DNA from 3 places in the Nocardia cyriacigeorgica GUH-2 genome. Region 3 is predicted to be linked to each of the others. Evidence: riboswitches for the same ligand, from Rfam matches in the RefSeq annotation. Region 3 holds a riboswitch; each other region holds the start of a gene.
What was found. Region 3 has a riboswitch for S-adenosylmethionine ahead of NOCYR_RS01985 (aminotransferase class V-fold PLP-dependent enzyme). Riboswitches for the same ligand answer to the same signal wherever they lie in the genome.

Region 1 (6,963 bases), 840 kb from region 3:
CGGCGCGCTTGAGGTTGAACCGCAGCGCCCGCACCCCGACCTTGTCCAGCTCGACGATCTCCTCATCGCCCGCATCCAGCGGCAGCCGGGTGACGCCCACCCAGCCCTCACCGAGCTCGGCAAGCGCCGCCCGCAGATAGCTCTGATCGCTGCCCTGGAAGGACGCGCTGACCACGGCCCCACCGGTGACGTCGAAGCGCGACATACGCTTTCGATAATCGTCGATGGTGTAGGGCTCCGGCAGGTAGCCCTCATTTTCGATCAGCGGAAACCGCGGATCGATGATGTGGACATGGGCATCGAACACGTGTACAGCATGCCTCAGCGTCGGATTTCGCGCTTCCCCGATCCGGGGGAGCGGTCAGATCAGACCTTGTGCGGCTCGCTGGCGCGCAGCATGTCCTCACGCTCGACGACCTTGACGCGCTCACGGCCTTCGGGCTCGCCGAGGGCGCGCTCGTGGGCGTCGAGGCGGTACCAGCCGTCCCAGGTGGTGAACGGGATGCCCTTGCCCTCGAGGAATTCGATCACCGCTTCGGGCTCGGGGCGCTCGGCGGGGGTGAAGTCCTTGCTGTCGTCGAGCAGGCAGGCCACGGTCTCATTGGCGTCGCCCTTGGTGTGGCCGATGAGGCCGACCGGGCCGCGCTTGATCCAGCCGGTGACGTAGGTGGCGGGCATGTACCGGGCGGCGCCGTCGGCGTCCTCGTCGGCCAGCACGCGACCGGCCTCGTTGGGCACCACGCCGGCCTGATCGTCGAACGGCAGGTTGCTGATGTTCTGCGACAGGTAACCGACGGCACGGTAGACCGCCTGCACATCCCAGGTCTTGTACTCGCCGGTGCCCTTGACGTTGCCGGTGCCGTCGAGCTGGGTGCGCTCGGTTTTGAGGCCGATGACCTTGCCGTTCTCATCGCCGATCACCTCGGCGGGCGATTCGAAGAAGTGCAGGTACAGCCGGTGCGGGCGGTCGCCCTGGTCGCGGATGGCCCACTGCTCGAGGGTGTTGGCGACCATGTCGACCTGCTTGGAGTGGCGGCGCGCGGCCTCGGAGCCCTCGTCGTAGTCGATGTCCTCGGGGTCGACGATGACCTCGATGGTCGGCGAGTGGTCCAGTTCGCGCAGCTCCAGCGGGGTGAACTTGGCCTGGGCCGGGCCGCGGCGTCCGAAGACGTGCACCTCGACGGCCTTGTTCTCCTTGAGGCCCTTGTAGACGTTCGGCGGGATCTCCGTCGGCAGCAGCTCGTCGCCGGTCTTGGCGAGCACGCGCGCGATGTCGAGCGCGACGTTGCCGACACCGAGGACGGCGACCTTCTCCGCGTCCAGCGGCCAGGTGCGCGGCACGTCCGGGTGGCCGTCGTACCAGGAGACGAAGTCGGCGGCGCCGTAGGAGCCGTCCAGGTCGATGCCGGGGATGGGCAGGGCGCGGTCGGCGTTGGCGCCGGTGGAGAAGATCACCGCGTCGTAGTAGACCCGCAGGTCGTCGAGGGTGATGTCGGAGCCGTAGTCGATATTGCCGAGCAGGCGCACCTGCGGCTTGTCGAGCACCTTGTGCAGGGCGGTGATGATGCCCTTGATGCGCGGGTGGTCGGGCGCGACGCCGTAGCGGATCAGGCCGAACGGCGCGGGCATGCGCTCATAGAGGTCGATGGACACATCCGCATCCGACTTCATCAACGCGTCGGCGGCGTAGATACCGGCCGGTCCGGCACCCACGATCGCGATGCGGAGCGGGCGTGCAGCTGCGGTCTGTTCGGTCATCGTTTACGCGCACCTTATTGGTCGAGACAGTTAATGGGCGTCGGTGTTTAGCTTAGGCTAACTTGACGCACGGCTGGATTTCACCTGCACGGCACCGGCCGCGATCCCGCCGATTCTATCGGGGGGCTCTCCGGTGGCCTCGGGGGACCAGGGATCATCAGCTCATGAGCGATCAGCAGCCAGATCCGGCAGACGCCCGGCGCGAACCGGCCGACGAGCGCGAATCGGGCGATTCGACCCGGTCGATGGCGCCGTTCATGATCGCCGCGGCGATCGCGGCCCTCGTGCTCGCCGTAATCGTCATCGCCGAGGTGGTTTCGCCCGTTGAGAAAAATGTCACAGAGGCCGACCGGGTGGCCGCCGCGGTGCGGGATTTCGGCGAGGTGAGTTCGCGGTATGGGCTGCTGCCGCCGGAGGAAGCGGTGTGCCCGGACTTCGATCCGAAACGCTCGCCGATGGCCGGCCGCCTGGACGAGGGCGAGACCGGAAAAGCCGTAGAAATCACGAAACTAGAGGATCTGAACGTCGACGGCGACCGCGCGACGGCCACCGTCACCAGCAAGGTCGACGGCGCCGAGGCGACCGGAACCTGGACCCTGAAACGGGTCGACAACACCTGGCTGGTCTGCCCCTGAACCCCAGCGCAACGCCCTGATCGGGGGTTTGACACGGCAACCCCCGGCCAGGCAATCTCATCTCAGGTCATGAGTGCCAGCGTCAAGCCCCGGCTTGCTGGCCGGCAACCCTCCTCCGCGGTGGGGTGCTCCGGGTGACGACCTGGCGCGCATCGAAGCCAGATGCGGCAAGTGCGGATTCTCGAGGAAGGTGCCACACATGACTTATGCCGGCGACATCACCCCGAAACAGGCGTGGGAGATATTGCGCGACGATCCCCGAGCGGTCCTGGTGGACGTGCGGACCGAGGCCGAATGGAAATTCGTCGGCATCCCCGACACCAGCGCCATCGACCGGCAGACCGTCCTGATCGAATGGGTCGACGGCACCGGCGCGCGCAACCCCGAGTTCGCGCAGCAGTTGCGCACCATCCTCGACGGCCGCGATCCGGATGCCCCCGTGGTGTTCCTGTGTCGCTCCGGCCAGCGTTCGGCGCATGCCGCCGCCCTGGCGACCAGTGCGGGCATCGAGCCGTCCTACAACGTCAGCGAGGGTTTCGAGGGCCCGCTCGACGAGTCCGGTCACCGCGGTGGCGCCGGCTGGCGTGCCGACGGCCTGCCCTGGCGGCAGTCGTGATCACCGGCGGCGCGTTCGACCGGCCGCTGCCGGAGGGGGTCGGTCCCGCCACGCTCGGTGTGCGCGGTGGACTGCGGCGTTCGGGGTTCGAGGAGACCTCCGAGGCCCTGTACCTGACCTCGGGTTTCGTCTACGAGAGCGCCGAGGCGGCCGAGGCGGCCTTCACCGGCGACGTCGAGCATTTCGTCTACTCCCGCTACGGCAACCCGACGGTCGCCACGTTCGAGGAGCGGATGCGGCTGATCGACGGCGCCGAGGCGTGTTTCGCCACCGCCAGCGGTATGGCTGCGGTCTTCACCGCGCTCGGTGCGCTGCTCGGCGCGGGTGATCGGCTGGTGGCCGCGCGCAGCCTGTTCGGTTCGTGTTTCGTGGTGTGCAACGAGATCCTGCCGCGCTGGGGTGTGGAAACGGTGTTCGTCGACGGCGAGGATCTCGATCAGTGGGAGCAGGCGCTGTCGGTGCCCACCACCGCGGTGTTCTTCGAGACCCCGGCCAACCCGATGCAGACCCTGGTCGATGTGCGCCGGGTGAGCGAGATGGCGCATGCCGCGGGCGCGAAAGTGGTGCTGGACAACGTCTTCGCGACGCCGCTGCTGCAACGCGGCTTCGAACTCGGCGCCGATGTGGTGGTGTACTCGGGGACCAAGCACATCGACGGACAGGGCCGGGTGCTCGGCGGTGCGATCCTCGGTTCCGAGGAATACATCGGTGGTCCGGTCAAGAATCTGATGCGCCATACCGGGCCCGCGTTGAGTCCGTTCAATGCGTGGACCTTGCTCAAGGGCCTGGAGACGATGCCGCTGCGGGTGAAGCATTCGACCGAATCCGCGTTGCGGATCGCGCGGTTCCTGGAGGGCAACGACGCCGTCAGCTGGGTGAAATACCCGTTCCTGGAATCGCATCCGCAATACGATCTGGCCGCGAGCCAGATGAGCGGCGGCGGCACGGTGGTGACCTTCGAGTTGAAGGCGCCCGAGCACGAGGCGAAGAAGCGCGCCTTCGAGGTGCTGAATCGGCTGCGCATCGTGGACCTGTCCAACAACCTCGGCGATGCCAAGACCCTCATCACCCATCCGGCCACCACCACGCATCGCGCGATGGGTCCGGAGGGTCGCGCAACCATCGGGCTCACCGATGGGGTCGTGCGTATCTCGGTGGGGCTCGAGGATGTGGAGGATCTGCTCGGCGATCTGGAGCATGCGCTGAGCTGAGTCTCAGCTGCGGAAAGGCCGGTGCCCGGTGGTGGTGCCGGCCTTTTTCATGCCCGCACCATTGACAGTATGCTGTCAAATATGACAGCATACTGTCATGACCACGAAGACAGTGCACGTAGCCGTTTACGATCTGCTCGCCGACTGGGAAGTGGGTGCGGCGATCGCGCAGATCAACCACAACGTGGGCTTGCAGCGTGAACCCGGCAGCTTTCAGGTCCGCACCGTCGCGCCGACGAGCGAGCCCGTGACCACCATGGGCGGGATGCGCATCGTGCCGGATCTGGCGCTGGCCGAACTCGACGCCGCCGACAGCGTGCTGCTGATCCTGCCGGGTTCGGAACTGTGGGATCGCGGTGGACTGAGCGGATTCGCCTATGCCGCACGGAAATTCCTCGATGCAGGGGTTCCCGTCGCTGCCATCTGCGGCGCCACCTTCGGCCTCGCCAAAGAGGGGCTGCTCGATGATCGCGAGCACACCAGCGGCGCCGCGGAGTACCTCGCCGCCAGCGGATACGCCGGCGCGGACAACTATGTCGAAGCCGCCGCGGTGACCGATGGCGATCTGATCACCGCGGGCCCCACCGCGCCGTGGGAGTTCGCTCGCGAGATCTTCGCCAAGCTCGACCTGTACGAGTCGCACGTCCTCGATGCCTGGTACCGGCTGTTCGCCAAGAGCGACCCGTCGGCGTTCCCGGTGCTGGCAGAGTATGAGGCCAGGGCGGCGGCCTCGTGAGTGCCGAGGCCGCAGAAGCTGCCGCCGCGCGGGCCGAGCAGGTTCTGTTCAGCACCGCCGCGATCACCACGTTCCGGCTCAATGGCCAATTCCTCGCCATCGCCGAGGAATTGGCCGAACCGGCCGGGCTGACCGCCGCCTGGTGGCAGGTGCTCGGTGCCGTGCTGCACGAACCGCTGCCGGTCGCGGGGATCGCCCGCGCCATGGGCATCACCCGCCAGAGCGTGCAGCGCATCGCCGATCTGCTCGTGGACCGCGGGCTGGCCGAATACCGCCCGAACCCGGCCCACCGCCGCGCCAAACTCGTCGCCATCACCGAAGCCGGCCGCACCGCCAACTCCCGCATCAACCCCGGCCACGCCGCGATGGCGCAGCGCCTGGCCGATGAATTGGGCGCGGACTTTGCGCCGACGGTCGCCGCCCTGACTCGGCTCAGCGAAGCGCTAGATGCGATCGGCTCGCCGGGTGATTGAGGCCGGGCCGGCGTGATCACCGCTGCCGCTCGACTGGGATATCGCTGCGAGCGGTTCGCCGGGTAGCCACGGCCGATTCTCCGGCTGCCGAGATGATTGCCGATTCGGCCAGGCGCACAAGGGCACTCGCCGCAGCCGGCCCGCATCTGCTCGCGCTCAGGCTTTCGTCGGCCGTTATGCGACGACCTCAGCGACGTGGCGCGGTGAAATCGATCTGCCGGTGGGCATTGGCGAGAGCGGTGACGACGCAGGTGCCGAGCGGGCCGGTGCGGTCGAAGAGGGTGGCGGTGCCGATCGAAATGCCCGCCGCGGCAAGGGTGTTGTCGGCGCGCAGGCCGAGTTCGTGGCCGATCGGCAGGCGGGCGAGGGTGAGGGTCATATCGGCGTTGATGTAGCCCTGGCCGTCGGAACCCCAGTGGCAGACGTGGTTGGCGGAGTCGCCGAGGATGGCAGCACGCTGGAACGGCGTGAGCTCCTCGCCCGCCACCAGCGGCGGCAGGCTGTGCCAGGAAATCTTGCGGTCGGCGTTCTGGTTCGCAGCGATGTCCTGCGACCACTCCCGGTCGCCGCTTTTGAACATGCCGCGCTCACCCTCGGGCGAGAGCCGCCGCTGCGGCACCGGCAGTTCGAGATTCTGGCTCCACACCTGGCCCGGCGGCTCGGAGCCGGTGGTCAGGAACACCGCGGTCGCACGGGCGCGGACCTCGTCGTTTTGGACGATGTGAGCGTCGGCCACGAGGATCCGCTTACCCTCGCGCACCACCTCGCTGTGCACCGCGAGCGGCTCGTTCAGCACCGGGCGGAACAGGTCGGCCGTCATCCGTGCCGGGACGAACCCCGCCGGGCAATGTGTCTCCAGCTGACGGCCCAGCGCCCCGCAGACCGCAGTGCCCCCGATTTGGTTCGGCGACCAGCGGCTGACCGCGAGTTTCGCCGGGACGAGCAGGTCCGCTTCGCTGGTGAAGAAACTGATCATCCCGTCGGCACCCTTCGCACGATCCTTCGTTCTGCGAAACGTAACACGTGCCAGTTTCGCCGGCCCGCCCCAATCAGTCCGCGAACGGCGTCTCGGTACGGCCGATGAGATCGGCGACCGAATCCACCACGAGGGTTGGGCGGTAGGGGTACTGCTCGACGGAGGCGCGGGTGGAGATGCCCGAGGTCACCAGCACGGTGCGCATGCCCGCCTCCATTCCGGAGATCACGTCGGTATCCATGCGGTCGCCGATCATGACACTGGTCCGCGAATGCGCGCCGATGCGACGCAGCGCCGAGCGCATCATCAGCGGGTTGGGTTTGCCGACGTAGTACGGTTCCCGTCCGGTCGCGCGGGTGATCAGGGCGGCGACCGAACCGGTCGCGGGCAGCACGCCGTCGCGGGACGGGCCGGTGGCGTCGGGGTTGGTGGCGATGAACCGCGCGCCGCGCTCGACCAGCCGGATCGCGGTGGTGATCGCCTCGAACGAGTAGGTGCGGGTCTCGCCGAGCACCACGTAGTCCGGGTCACTGTCGGTGAGCACGTAGCCGATCTCGT
Region 2 (6,963 bases), 680 kb from region 3:
AGCACCTGATCGAGGTCGAGGGGGTCGCGGTCGTCGCCTAGGAAGCGGCCGACGGGGTGGTCGAAAGCCCTTGCGATGTCCAGCGCTCGCCGCAAGCGGCAGGTCTGCAACAATCGACGCGTGACCGATGCCGACACACCGACCGCCGAACGACGGCCCGGCGACAGTTGGGCGACGCAGTTCTTCCGCTGTCATCTGCCGATGGTGATCGTGGCGCTGGTCATCGTGGTGGCGATCGTGTTCGTGGCCTCGGAACGCTGGCGCCGCGGTGCGCTGTTCTTCGGCGGTGCGACGCTGCTGGCCGCGGCCTTCCGGCTGTGCCTGCCCACGGCGCGGGTCGGGTTGCTGGCGGTGCGTAGCAAGCCGTTCGACGTCGGCGCGCTGACGCTGCTCGGCAGCTCGATCGTGTTGATCGCGGCCACCATCAACACCCTCGGCGTCAGCTAGACTCCGCGGCGAGCTCAGCGCGCGTTGCGGGCCAGGTTCATGGTCTGGATCAGCAGCTTCGACACCGCCGCGGCCTCGGTGAGGAACCCGTCGTGCCCATCGCGGGAGTGCACGACCTCGAGCCCCTGACAGCCGGGCAGCCCGTCGGCCAGCTCCTGCTGGGTGTGGAGCGGGTACAGCCGATCGGAATCGACCCCACCGACCACGCACGGCACCGGCGTACTGGCCAGCGCCGCGGCGATACCGCCGCGTCCGCGCCCGACATCGTGCCGGTTCATGGCCTCGCTGAGCAGCACATAGGTCGCCGGATCGAAACGCTTGCACAGCTTTTCGGCCTGGTACTCCAGGTAGCTCTGCACCGCGTACCGGCCGCCGCGCCACGGATCCTCATCGCCCTGCGGCCGGTTCTCGAACCGGTGGTCCAGCTCGGCCTCGGTGCGGTAGCTCAGATGCGCGATGCGCCGGGCGATGCCCATCCCGGTGGTCGGCGCGCGACCGGTGTCGTGATAGTCGCCGCCCTGCCAGTCCGGGTCGGCCTGGATGGCCGCGATCTGAGTGGTCTGGGTGCCGATCTGATCGGCGGTCGCGCGGGCGCCCACCGCGAGCACCAGCGCCGACGCGACCCGCTCGGGCGCGCCGATCATCCACTCCAGCACCCGCATGCCGCCCATCGACCCGCCGACCACGGCGGCCAGCCGCTCGACGCCGAGCCGGTCCAACAGCGCGGCCTCGGCGGTCACCTGGTCACGGATGGAGATCTCCGGGAACCGTGAACCCCACGGCTTGCCGTCCGGCGCCGGCGAGGACGGCCCGGTGCTGCCCTTACAGCCGCCGAGCACGTTCGTCGCCACGATGCACCACTCGTCGGTGTCCAGCGGCGCGCCGGGCCCGACCATGCCCTCCCACCAGCCGGGCTGCGGGTGGATCTCGTCGGGCCCGCCGACCACGTGGGAATCGCCGGTGAGGGCGTGCTCCACCAGCACCACGTTGTCCAGGCCGGGCGACAACTCACCCCAGCGCTGCACGGCCAGGTGCACGTCGGGGACGGTCGCGCCGTTCTCCAGCGCGATATCCCCGACGGCGATGATGCCGAGGCGCCCGTCCGGCGGCGGCAACTCGGCCGCCGTCAGGCGGGGGCTGCTGTGGTCGGCGCTCACGGTCACGTCGCCGCCGCCGTCAGTCCGGCCCGCAGGTCGGTGAGGATGTCGTCGATTCCTTCGATGCCGACGGCGAGGCGGACGAGTCCGGGGGTGACGCCTGCGGCGAGTTGTTGTTCGGGGGTGAGTTGGGAGTGGGTGGTGGAGGCGGGGTGGATGACCAGCGACCGCACGTCGCCGATGTTGGCGACGTGGGAGTGCAGGGTCAGCGCGTCGACGAATTTCTTGCCGGCGTCGACCCCTCCGGCCAGTTCGAACGACACGATCGCCCCGACGCCTTTGGGGGCGAGTTGGCGGCCGCGTTCGTACCAGGGTGAGGAGGGTAGTCCGGCGTAGGCGACCGATTCCACCTGCGGCTGTTCGGTGAGGAACTGGGCGACAGCGACCGCGTTGGTGACGTGGCGTTCGATGCGCAGGCTCAGGGTTTCGATGCCTTGGGCGATGAGGAAGGCGTTGAACGGTGAGATGGCCGAGCCGAGGTCGCGCAGGAGTTGGACGCGGGCTTTCAACGCGTAGGCGGGGGCGCCGAGGTCGGCGAAGACCGCGCCGTGATAGCTGGGATCCGGGGTGGTGAACCCGGGGAAGCGGGACTGACCGTTGGTGTCGGTGGTGGTCCAGTCGAAGGTGCCGCCGTCGACGATCACCCCGGCGACCGCGGCGCCGTGGCCGCCGAGGTATTTGGTGGCCGAGTGCACCACGATGTCGGCACCGTGCGCGAGGGGCTGGATGAGGTAGGGGGTGGCGACGGTGTTGTCCACGATCAACGGCACCCCGGCCGCGTGCGCGACCGCGGCGATGCCGGGGATGTCGAAGACCACGCTGCTCGGGTTGGCGATGGTCTCGCCGAAGAAGGCCTTGGTGTTGGGCCGCACGGCGGCCTTCCACTGCTCCAGATCGTCGGGGTCGTCCACGAACGACACCTCGATGCCGAGCTTGGGCAGGCTGTAGCGGAACAGGTTGTAGGTGCCGCCGTACAGGTGCGGGCTGGACACGATGTGATCGCCCGCACCGGCCAGGTTGAGAATCGCGAAGGTCTCCGCGGCCTGCCCCGACGCCACCAGCAGCGCCGCGACACCGCCCTCGAGGGCGGCGATGCGCTGCTCCACCGCGTCCTGGGTGGGGTTCATGATCCGGGTGTAGATATTGCCGGGCTCGGCCAACCCGAACAACGCCGCCGCATGATCGGTATCGCGGAACGCGTAAGAGGTCGTCTGATAGATCGGCAGTGCACGGGCACCGGTGCCGGCGTCGGGGACCTGACCCGCGTGGATCTGCTTGGTCTCGAACGACCAGGAAGCGGTGGGATCGGGCGTGGTGGTGTCGGTCAAGGAAGGCTCCAGAAGGTGTTCGCCGGGATTACGGGGTTATCTGTGCGCAAGCGACAAACGACAACAACACATCTCGGTGACCTCCTACGTGCGCGCTTGCTTCCGGCTCTCGGAAGCCCGGTCCTCACCCGGAGCACCCCACCGCTGCAGGAGGGTTGCCGTCCAGCTAGCCGGGGCTTTGCACTGGCTCTCATGACCTGACCGACATCGTAACCGGCGGGCCCGCGCGACCCGAACCCCGCCTTCCCATGTCCGGGATCGGAAGGGGGTGACCTGCGGCGGAATCGGTGGCGGACCGTAATCCGCCTCACACCCTGCCCTACCCGCGCGGTGAGATAGCCACCAGCAGTACGCTTGTCTTGTTTGCACCAGACGTCTCGCGGACAACACGAGGCGTATACGTTGTCTGTTGAACAGCTGGGGTCCGCTCACAAGCGTGTTCGCCTGGCCGTGCAATGAGGGCACCATCCTAGGAGGACACGAAGATCCATGTCCAAGATCAAGGTTGAAGGCACCGTCGTAGAACTCGACGGCGACGAGATGACCCGGATCATCTGGCAGTTCATCAAGGACAAGCTGATCCACCCGTACCTCGATGTGAACCTCGAGTATTACGACCTCGGCATCGAGTACCGCGACAAGACCGACGACCAGGTCACGGTCGACGCCGCCAACGCCATCAAGAAGCACGGCGTCGGCGTGAAGTGTGCCACCATCACCCCCGACGAGGCCCGGGTCGAGGAATTCGGTCTCAAGAAGATGTGGCGGTCGCCCAACGGCACCATCCGCAACATTCTCGGCGGCACGATCTTCCGCGCGCCGATCATCATCTCCAACGTTCCGCGCCTGGTGCCCGGCTGGACCAAGCCGATCATCATCGGCCGTCACGCCTTCGGTGACCAGTACCGCGCCACCGACTTCAAGGTGTTCCAGGGCGGCACCGTCACCCTGACCTTCACCCCCGACGACGGCAGCGAGCCGATCGTGCACGAGGTCGTGAAGATGCCCGAGGACGGCGGCGTCGTCATGGGTATGTACAACTTCAAGAAGTCGATCGAGGATTTCGCGCGCGCGTCGTTCAACTACGGGCTGCAGCAGAACTACCCGGTCTACATGTCGACGAAGAACACCATCCTGAAGGCCTACGACGGCATGTTCAAGGACACCTTCCAGGAGATCTTCGACGCCGAGTTCAAGAGCCAGTTCGACGCGGCGGGCCTGACCTACGAGCACCGCCTCATCGACGACATGGTGGCCTCCTCGATGAAGTGGGAGGGTGGCTACGTCTGGGCCTGCAAGAACTACGACGGCGACGTGCAGTCCGACACGGTGGCGCAGGGCTTCGGTTCGCTGGGCCTGATGACCTCGGTGCTGCTGACCCCGGACGGCCAGACCTGTGAGGCCGAGGCCGCGCACGGCACCGTCACCCGGCACTACCGCCAGCACCAGCAGGGCAAGCCGACCTCGACCAACCCGATCGCGTCGATTTTCGCCTGGACCCGCGGCCTCGAGCACCGCGGCAAGCTGGACAACACCCCCGAGGTGATCGGTTTCGCGCAGACCCTCGAAGACGTGGTCATCAAGACCGTCGAGGGTGGTCAGATGACCAAGGACCTCGCGCTGCTCGTCGGCGGTGACCAGGGCTACCTGACCACCGAGGAATTCCTGGCGGCGCTGGACGCCAACCTGGCGCGCGCCCTCCGCTGAGCCGATCCGCTCGGCCACGACCACTGCCGGCCGTGTGCCGCCCCACCGAGGCGCCGCGGCCGGCGGACAAGGGTCATGCTGGACAAACGGGCACCCCGCACATCATGCGGGGTGCCCGACGTGTATCCGGCAGCAGCGCATCCGGATTCTCGATGAGTGTGTTCCGGGGCTGAGCACGGCGGCGGCGCGAACCGCATCTCGTGGCCGCCTCTTGAACATACCGACCTGCATGTAAAGGTAGAATCTGCCGAATGGCCAGAACCGCACTCTCCAAGCCCGCGCGCCGCACTCAGGAGCAGCGCAGTAGTGAGATGCGGGTGCGGCTGCTCGACGCCACCATCGACTGCCTGGTCGAGTACGGCTACGCGGGGACGACGACGCCGCGGGTCGCCGAACGCGCCGGCGTCACCCGTGGTGCGCAGGTGCACCACTTCGGGTCCAAGAACGACCTGGTGGTGGCGGCCATCAGTCACCTCGCGCAGCGCCGGGCCGAGACCGCCATGCGCGATATGGGCCGGGTGGAGAACGTCGACGATCCGGTCGACGCCGCCCTGGAATTCCTCTGGGAGCTGCACCAGGGTCCGCTGTTCATCGCCACCGTCGAGCTGTGGGTGGCCGGGCGCACCGATCCGGTGCTGGCGGCTGCGATGGAGAAGGTAGAGCCGTTCGTCAACAACGCGGTCCTGCTCGCGGTGGCGCGATTCGTCCCGGATGAGGTGCGGCGCAAGGACGCCCGCGATTTCGTCTATACCGCGATGGACGCCCTGCGCGGCATCCTGATCTCGAACTTCATCGACCCCGATCCCGACCGGGCGCGCCGGCGCTGGGGTCGCGCCTGCGCACATCTGCGCACGATCGCGGCGGCGGCCCTCACACCGGCGGTTTCCCCGGAGTAGCGCCTCGTGCAGCCGATCGGCTCGGCGCCCGGTTCAGCGGGGTAACCGAGTCGCCGCAGTGCTCGCGTCCGCCGCCGGCCGATGAGTTCCGGCTGGGTCCCGCCTGCCGTGTCCTCGGTGGCCTGTCTTCGGAGTTGAACTCGAGTGCCGCCGCCGCGAGCTGCGTCCCGCGCATTCCTCCGCACCGGCATGTCAACGGCCCGGTGAGCGCGGCCGGCCATCGTGCGGCAAGTTGATGGGAATGTTCGCACCCTGCGCTCTACCGGTGGCGATCTGCCTTCCCTGGATAGATCTGCGCGCATCCCTTGCGGCCTTACATACACGCTTGTATGTTTGTTTGTGGCTGAACCGCGCGGCTGGCGCGGTTACCTGTGAGCGGCTTACGAGAACTTCGGAGTCGCACAAGCTGAGGAGTTCGATGGCGAACAAGGTCTACGTCGTCGGTGTCGGGATGACGAAGTTCGAAAAGCCCGGCCGGCGCAAGAACGAAGACGGCAGCGACTGGGACTACCCGGATATGGCGCGCGAGTCGGGCACCAAGGCCCTCGCCGATGCCGGAATCGACTACCGCGAAGTGGAACAGGCCTACGTCGGCTACGTCTACGGTGAGTCGACCTCCGGCCAGCGCGCGGTCTACGAGCTGGGCATGACCGGTATCCCGGTGGTCAATGTCAACAACAACTGCTCCACCGGTTCCACCGCGCTCTACCTTGCGGCGCAGGCGATTCGGGGCGGCTTGGCCGAGTGCACGCTGGCGCTCGGTTTCGAGCGGATGAAGCCGGGCTCGCTGGAATCCACCTGGGACGACCGCGAGCAGCCCATGGGCAAGCACATTCTGGCGCTGGCCGAGATCTCCGAGGTGCTGTTCCCGGTGGCGCCGTGGATGTTCGGCGCGGCCGGTCGCGAACATATGAAGCAGTACGGCACCACGCCGGAGCATTTCGCCAAGATCGGCTACAAGAACCACAAGCACTCGGTGAACAATCCGTACTCGCAGTTCCAGGACGAGTACACGATGGACGACATCCTCGGCGCGCGGATGATCTACGACCCGCTCACCAAGCTCCAGTGCTCGCCCACCTCCGACGGCTCCGGCGCGGTGATCCTGGCCAGCGAGGCGTTCGTGGACTCGCACGATCTGGCCGGACAGGCCGTGGAGATCGTCGGGCAGGCCATGACCACCGACTTCGCCTCCACCTTCGACGGCACCGCCAAGAACATCATCGGCTACGACATGAACGTGCAGGCCGCCCGCCAGGTCTACGACCAGGCCGGCCTCGGCCCGGAGGACTTCCAGGTCATCGAGCTGCACGACTGCTTCTCCGCCAATGAGCTGCTGCTCTACGAGGCGCTGGGCCTGTGCGGTGAGGGCGAGGCGGCCAAGCTGCTCGACGCCGACCAGACCACCTATGGCGGCAAGTGGGTCGT
Region 3 (6,963 bases):
GACCTCGTCGTCACGCGCGGCCGTGGCCAAGATCCGGTCGAGCACCTGCGCGGAGATGCGGTCGTCGACCGACAGGCCGCTGGTGTCGTGCATGCTGACGCCGGTCATATCGAAGCCTGCCTGCTCGAGCGTCGCCCGTACCGCGGCGGCCGCACCGGCGAACGAGGCGGGCCGGCCGGTGGCCTGGGCGATCTCGCGGCCGATGGTCTCGGCGAGCACGTTGTCGGAATGCACCATCATCGCGTGCAGCCGCTGCGACAGCGGGGCCGAGGACACGCTCGCGATCTGCTTCGACCCAGTGGGCGCGGTACCGAGCCGCACCCGTTCGGCGCCGAGGCCGAGTTCGGCCGCCAGCCGACGGCCGACGTCCAGGCCCGGCGAATCGGAGCGCGGCGCGTATTCGACCAGTGGATCGAGCCGCCCGCCGTCGAGCATCAGCGGCTCGATCGGCGCGATGGAACCACCAGGAATATCGATCGGATCCCAGCCCTGCGCCATCGCCGGGCCGGAGTACATCGAGGTGTCGACGACGATGGATTCGATCGGGATCTGCGCCGCGCGGATCTGGGCGACCAGATCCGACAGTTTCGGCCCGCCCGGGTAGTAGCCCTTGCCGTCGGGCTGCGCGGTCAGCGTCGGATCGCCGCCGCCGACCAGCACGATCTCCCCCGGCGCCGAACCGGCGACCACCGTGGTCTGCACCCGCTGGTCTTCGGGCAGGGTGAGCAGGGCGGCCGCGGTGGTCAGGATCTTGGCGGTCGATGACGGCACCATCGGCTTGGCCGCATCGGCGCTCCACAGCACCGTCCCGGTGTCGGCGTCGGTCACCGAACCGGCGAAACCGCCCAGATCCGGATTCGACACCACCGGGGCCAGCGCCGCGGCCAGACCCGCCGCACTCGGGACGGGTGCGTCATCGGGGGCGGGCGCGACCGCGGGGAACGGACGCACCGGTACCGGCGGCTCGGCGATGGTCAGCCCGCCGTGGCGGAACTCCTCGGTCCAGGGCTTCAGCGTCACCGCGACGCCGGTACCGACCGCGAGCAGCACCACCAGCGTGGTGATCAGTCCGATCCACATCCGGCGCCGTCGCCGCGAGGCCAGCCCGCCGATGTTCTTACCCACCACGTTGTCCGCCGTCTCCTCACGCCCGCCACATCCGCTTGGCCCAGACTATCCTCGTTCGGCTACCGTTCCCCCGAACGACCTGGCGCGTCGGCGGCCGTCGGCCCGCTGAACAGCAGCAGTACACCAGAGGCAACGGAAGAAGGAGTTGGCGTGGAGTTCGACGTCACCATCGAGATCCCCAAGGGTTCGCGCAACAAGTACGAGGTGGACCACGAGACCGGACGGGTCCGGCTCGATCGTTTCCTCTACACCTCCATGGTGTACCCGGCCGACTACGGCTACATCGAGAACACCCTCGGCGAAGACGGTGACCCGCTGGACGCGCTGGTCCTGCTGCCGGATTCGGTGTTCCCCGGCGTCATCGTGGAGGCCCGCCCGGTCGCCATGTACAAGATGACCGACGAGGCAGGCGGCGACGACAAGGTGCTGTGCGTGCCCGCCGGCGACCCGCGCTGGGACCACATCCAGGACCTGAAGGACGTCCCGGAGTTCGAGCTGGCCGCGATCAAGCACTTCTTCGAGCGCTACAAGGACCTCGAGCCCGGCAAGTACGTCAAGGGTTCGGAGTGGGTCGGCCGCGCCGAGGCCGAAGCCGAGGTCGAGGCGTCCATTCAGCGTCTGAAGGACCAGGGCGGGCACTGAGCCACAGTTCCTGATCGACGGCCGATCCGCCAGGCGGTAGCCGGAGAACGATCGAGCGGCACATCACCGAGAGCCTGCGACGGGCTCGGTCTCGGTGATGTGCCGCTCAGCGTTTGTGCGCTGGGTGTCTGCCGGCTGACTGACTGAGTGCGCGGGCGCTACCGGTATCGGTCCACGGTGCCCGGCGGCGTCCGCCCGCGAGCGCTACCGGCGCCGGTCCGACGGCGCTGAGGGTCGACTCGCTCAGCGCCCCTTGAACTGCGGGGCGCGCTTCTCGAAGACAGCCTGGATGGCCTCGGTCAGGTCCTCCGACGGCAGGAAGGCCGCGTTCCAGGCCGAGACGTAGCGCAGCCCTTCGGCTACCTCGGAGGCATTGCGCTGGTACATCACGTCCTTGGCGCCCTGCACCACCAGCGGCGGGTTGGCGGCGATCTCCCGTGCGGTCGCGTGCGCGGCCTCCAGGGCGGCCTGCTGATCGTCGAAGACGTCGTTGACCAGGCCGATCTTCTCCGCCCGCGCGGCGTCGATGTCCTTACCGGTGTAGGCGAGCTCACGCAGGTGGCCCTCGCCGATGATGGCGGGCAGCCGGTGCAGCGAGCCGATGTCGGCGACGATGGCGACCTTGGCCTCGCGCAGGCTGAACTTGGCGTCGGCGCTGGCGTAGCGGATGTCGACGGCGGCGATCAGGTCCAGGCCGCCGCCGATGCACCAGCCCGACACCGCGGCGATGACGGGCTTGCGGCAGTCGGCCACCGCCGTCACCGCGGCCTGCATGCGCCGGATCTCGTTCAGGAAGTCGGTGCGCGGAGCGGCCAGCGCCTTGTCGGCCAGCAGCGGGCCGAAGGTGCCGCTCATCGCGGGGAGATCCAGGCCGTAGGAGAAGTGCTTGCCGGAGCCGGTCAGCACGATCGCCCGGACCTCGGGGTCGGCGTCGAGGGCGTGGAAGATCTCCGGGAGCTCACGCCAGAAGTCCGGGCCCATCGCGTTGCCCTTGCCGGGACCGGTCAGGGTCACCTGCGCTACGTGGTCGCTGGTTTCGACGGTGAAGGCCTGCCATTCAGTCATCTGTACAGCGTATACACGCCGGTAACGGCGGTGATACCGTGTGGGAGGGAACCTGTTATCACTCACCCGGCACTCGCCACCGGTTCGCTCTACCCTGGATTCATGCGCAGGTCACTACCTCCGGTCGCCTGCCGGGTCGCGGACACCCTGATCGCCCGCGGCCACCACGGCGTCATCGTCACTCACCCGGATCGTCCGACCGCGGCCGCCGACGCCGCCCGCGCCCTCGGCGTCGACATCGGCGCCATCACCCTGGCCCGGCTGTACTTGCTCGACGACGATCCGGTGCTACTGCTGGTCTCCGGCGCGCACGAGGTGGACCTGGACCGCACCGGCGCCCGCCTGGAAGGCACCCTCACCCCCGCCTCGGACGAACTCGTCCTCGAAGTCACCGGCCACCCCTTGGACGCCGTCGCCCCCGTCGGCCATCCGACCAATATCCCCACCTGGGTCGACAACGCCCTGTCCCGCCACCGCGAACTGTGGGCGGCGGGCGGTCATCCGGATGCGGTGTTCCGCACCACCTTCCGCGAATTGGTGCGGATCACGGCGGGGCTGCCGATCGACGTGGACTGACCCCAGCGGCACAATCGACACGGTGAGCGACGCGAAGGAACCGACCGCACCGGACACCGGCCTGCGGGTGCCCGACGACCTGAGCGGGATCACCGCCGAGCAGTACCGGTCCTCGATGCGGCACTATCCGTCGGGGGTGACGGTGGTGACGTTGAGTTCGCCGGCGGGCCCGGTCGGGTTCACCGCGACCTCGTTCGCCTCGCTGTCGCTGGAGCCGCCGCTGGTGTCGTTCAATATCGCGCACACCTCGTCGAGCCTGGCGGCGATGAGCGAGGCGGAGTCGGTGGTGATCCACTTCCTCGGCGAACACCAGCGGCATATCGCGCAGCGGTTCGCGCGCAGCGCCGAGGAACGGTTCACCGACCGATCGCTGTGGACCACGCTCGACACCGGCGAGCCGGTCCTGCACGGCACCCCGATCTGGCTGCGCACCACCGTCGAACAGCGCATTCCCATCGGCGACCACACCTTCATCGTCGGCCGGGTGACCCGGGTGCACGACGCCACCGAGGAGAAGCCGGCGGCCGCGCCGCTGCTGTATCACAACGGGCGCTACCACCGGCCTACTCCGCTGGATGAGGACTAAGGCTCAGCCGATCTCGCAGGGCGCCGCGCCGACGGTGTCGGCACCGGTGAATGCCCGGGTTTCCGGAGCGGGATTCCACAGCCCGTCGGTGCAGGCGTAGTCCCACCGCGGCCCGTCGTGCACGAGCGCGGCGATCGCCGAAACCAGCCGGTCCACGTCCGCCGAGCAGGTCCCCAGCCCGATGCTCGCGCGCAGCGCACCGTCGAGCCCGAGCCGCGCGAGCAGTGGATGCGCGCAGAATCGACCGTCACGCACCCCGATCCCGTGTTCGGCCGACAGATACGCCGCCACCTGTCCGGGAGCGAAACCGTCCAGCGTGAACGCGACGATCCCGACGACGTCGGGGCTGTCGGACCACAGCCGCAACAGCCGCACACCCGCAATCGCGCTCAGCCCGTCGCGCAAGCGGTCGGCCAGCAGCCGCTCGTGCGCGATCACCCGCTCGGCGTCGATCTCCGACAGCGCCTCGCAGGCCGCAGCCAACGCCGCCACACCGAGCACATTCGGCGATCCGGCCTCGTGCCGCTGCGGCGCGGGCGCCCATTCGGTGCCGTCGACGCGCACCTCGCGCACCGCACCACCACCGGCCAGATACGGCGGTGCCGCGTCGAGCCAATCGCGCTTGCCGACGAGCACACCCGCGCCGAACGGCGCGTACAGCTTGTGCCCGGAGAACACCAGATAGTCGATCCCGCACTCGCGCAGGCTGATTCGCCGATGCGGCGCCAGCTGCGCCGCGTCGACCAGGATGCGGGCGCCGCACTGGTGGGCGATCTCGGCCAGCCGGGCCAGCGGCAGCACCTCGCCGGTCACATTGGAGGCGCCGGTAACCGCAAGCAGCGCAGCCGGTTTCGAGCAGAGCTCGGCGACCAGGCGGCGCACGGTCTCCTCGATCGTGTCGGCCGCGCGCACCACGCGCCGGCCATGCCGTTGCCAGGGCAGGAAATTGGCGTGATGTTCGACATCGAGCACCACCGTGTCACCGGGCACGCAGGCGGCGAGCAGGTTGAGCGAATCGGTGGTGTTGCGGGTGAAGACCACCACCTGGTCGTCGGCCGCGTCCAGGAAACGGGCAACCGAACCGCGGGCGGCTTCGTAGCATTCGGTGGAGATCCGCGAGGCATAGCCCGCGCCCCGGTGCACGCTGGCGTAATACGGCAGCAGTCGCTGCACCCGGTCGGTCACCTGGGCCAGTGCGGGTGCGCTCGCGGCGTAGTCGAAATTGGCATAGGTGCAGGTCCCGCCCTGGACGAGGGGTACATGGAGATCGTCTCCGGAGACCCGGGCGAGGGCGGCACAGGTCTGATCGAACACAGCGGTCATCACGTCATCCCATCGGCTGAGGGACTCGCGAAAGGCAAGAGATTCGTCGAGTCCGCGCTTGCCGCGCCCGGTCGGGCGGCGGCCCGGTCGTCACCCGGAGCACCCCACCGCGGAGGAGGGTTGCCGGCCAGCAAGCCGGGGCTTGACGCTGGCACTCATGACCTGTGGCGAGATTGACAGACCGGCCGCGCCGCTGTCAACCCGTCGTGCCCTGCGGGTACCGTTGACTACTGGTCACCGGGGCATTTTCCGTTTGCCCACTGGTAACCCTCGTATGAAACAACCGTCTTCGAGAATTAGTTGGTGAGGCCGTACCGCCGAACAGGGCTACTGCCGGACAGTGCTGAGGAAGGTGGGCCGGACGTGATGCTCCAGCCGCAGATCGACACCGATGGTTCGGTCCCGGAGCTCGATCCGCTGCTACGGTCATCCCTCGCCCCACCTGCGCGAACGCTGGTCGACATCCTCGCAGAGAGCGCCCGCGCCCACCCGGACGCTCCCGCCATCGACGACGGCGACACCGCCCTCACCTACACCGAACTACTGGCCGAGATCGACGCGACCGTCGAACGCCTCGGCGCGGCCGGTGTGCGACGCGGCGACCGGGTCGGCGTGCGGATGCCGTCGGGCACCCGTGAGCTCTACGTCACGATTCTCGCGGTCCTGCACGCGGGCGCGGCTTATGTGCCGGTCGACGCCGACGACCCCGATGAACGCGCCCGCCTGGTGTTCGGCGAGGCCCGCGTCACCGCCATCGTGACGGCCGACGGGATCGCAGCCACCGAACACGCCCGCCCGGCAACCGACGGGCAACCCGGCGGACCGCAGCTCCCCACCCCCGCCGACGACGCCTGGATCATCTTCACCTCCGGTTCCACCGGCACCCCGAAAGGCGTTGCGGTCACCCATCGCAACGCCGCCGCCCTGGTCGACGCCGAGGCCCGGCTGTTCCTCCAGGGCGCCCCGATCGGCCCCGGCGACCGAGTGCTGGCCGGATTGTCGGTCGCCTTCGACGCCTCCTGCGAGGAGATGTGGCTGGCCTGGCGGCACGGCGGCTGCCTGGTGCCGGCGCCGCGCGCGCTGGTGCGCACCGGCGCGGACCTCGGGCCGTGGCTGGTGCGGCACGAGATCACCGTCGTCTCCACGGTGCCCACGCTCGCCGCCACCTGGCCGGCCGAGGCGCTGGAACCGGTGCGGCTGCTCATCTTCGGCGGCGAGGCCGTACCACCGGAACTGGCCGAACGGCTGGCGGGCGACCCGGAATCCGAACGCGAGGTGTGGAACACCTACGGCCCCACCGAAACCACGGTCGTCGCCTGCGCGGCGCTGCTGGACGGGAACTGGCCGGTGCGCATCGGCCTGCCGCTGGACGGCTGGGATCTGGCCGTGGTCGATGCCGCCGGAAATCCGGTGGGCGAGGGCGAATCCGGCGAACTGGTGATCGGCGGCGTCGGCCTGGCCCGCTACCTCGATCCGGCCAAGGACGCCGAAAAGTACGCACCGCTGGCAGCACTCGGCTGGGAACGCGCCTATCGCAGTGGCGATCTGGTGCGCAACGACCGGGCCGGACTGGTCTTCATCGGCCGTGCCGACGATCAGGTCAAGGTGGGCGGGCGCCGCATCGAACTCGGCGAACTCGACAA

Region 1: it holds a riboswitch for S-adenosylmethionine, as region 3 does, so the genes downstream of both, NOCYR_RS25980 (rhodanese-like domain-containing protein) here and NOCYR_RS01985 (aminotransferase class V-fold PLP-dependent enzyme) in region 3, are expected to answer to the same signal.
Region 2: it holds a riboswitch for S-adenosylmethionine, as region 3 does, so the genes downstream of both, NOCYR_RS04955 (bifunctional o-acetylhomoserine/o-acetylserine sulfhydrylase) here and NOCYR_RS01985 (aminotransferase class V-fold PLP-dependent enzyme) in region 3, are expected to answer to the same signal.

What each region holds. Positions count from the first base shown of each region.
Region 1 is NC_016887.1:5,785,622-5,792,584, reverse strand. It holds gene NOCYR_RS25995 (amidohydrolase family protein) at 1-307, opposite strand, end outside; gene NOCYR_RS25990 (FAD-dependent oxidoreductase) at 367-1,758, opposite strand; gene NOCYR_RS25985 (hypothetical protein) at 2,016-2,393, shown strand; SAM riboswitch class IV at 2,459-2,573, shown strand; gene NOCYR_RS25980 (rhodanese-like domain-containing protein) at 2,593-3,009, shown strand; gene NOCYR_RS25975 (O-succinylhomoserine sulfhydrylase) at 3,006-4,220, shown strand; gene NOCYR_RS25970 (DJ-1/PfpI family protein) at 4,318-4,956, shown strand; gene NOCYR_RS25965 (MarR family winged helix-turn-helix transcriptional regulator) at 4,953-5,429, shown strand; gene NOCYR_RS25960 (acyl-CoA thioesterase domain-containing protein) at 5,617-6,405, opposite strand; gene NOCYR_RS25955 (HAD-IIA family hydrolase) at 6,479-6,963, opposite strand, start outside.
Region 2 is NC_016887.1:1,110,152-1,117,114, forward strand. It holds gene NOCYR_RS04940 (RidA family protein) at 1-41, shown strand, start outside; gene NOCYR_RS04945 (DUF3017 domain-containing protein) at 202-447, shown strand; gene metX (homoserine O-acetyltransferase MetX) at 462-1,610, opposite strand; gene NOCYR_RS04955 (bifunctional o-acetylhomoserine/o-acetylserine sulfhydrylase) at 1,607-2,932, opposite strand; SAM riboswitch class IV at 3,020-3,130, opposite strand; gene NOCYR_RS04960 (NADP-dependent isocitrate dehydrogenase) at 3,422-4,639, shown strand; gene NOCYR_RS04965 (TetR/AcrR family transcriptional regulator) at 4,891-5,535, shown strand; gene NOCYR_RS04970 (lipid-transfer protein) at 5,954-6,963, shown strand, end outside.
Region 3 is NC_016887.1:430,215-437,177, reverse strand. It holds gene NOCYR_RS02010 (D-alanyl-D-alanine carboxypeptidase/D-alanyl-D-alanine-endopeptidase) at 1-1,080, opposite strand, end outside; gene NOCYR_RS02005 (inorganic diphosphatase) at 1,279-1,770, shown strand; gene NOCYR_RS02000 (crotonase/enoyl-CoA hydratase family protein) at 2,014-2,835, opposite strand; gene NOCYR_RS01995 (YbaK/EbsC family protein) at 2,938-3,411, shown strand; gene NOCYR_RS01990 (flavin reductase family protein) at 3,434-3,997, shown strand; gene NOCYR_RS01985 (aminotransferase class V-fold PLP-dependent enzyme) at 4,001-5,320, opposite strand; SAM riboswitch class IV at 5,370-5,483, opposite strand; gene NOCYR_RS01980 (Pls/PosA family non-ribosomal peptide synthetase) at 5,684-6,963, shown strand, end outside.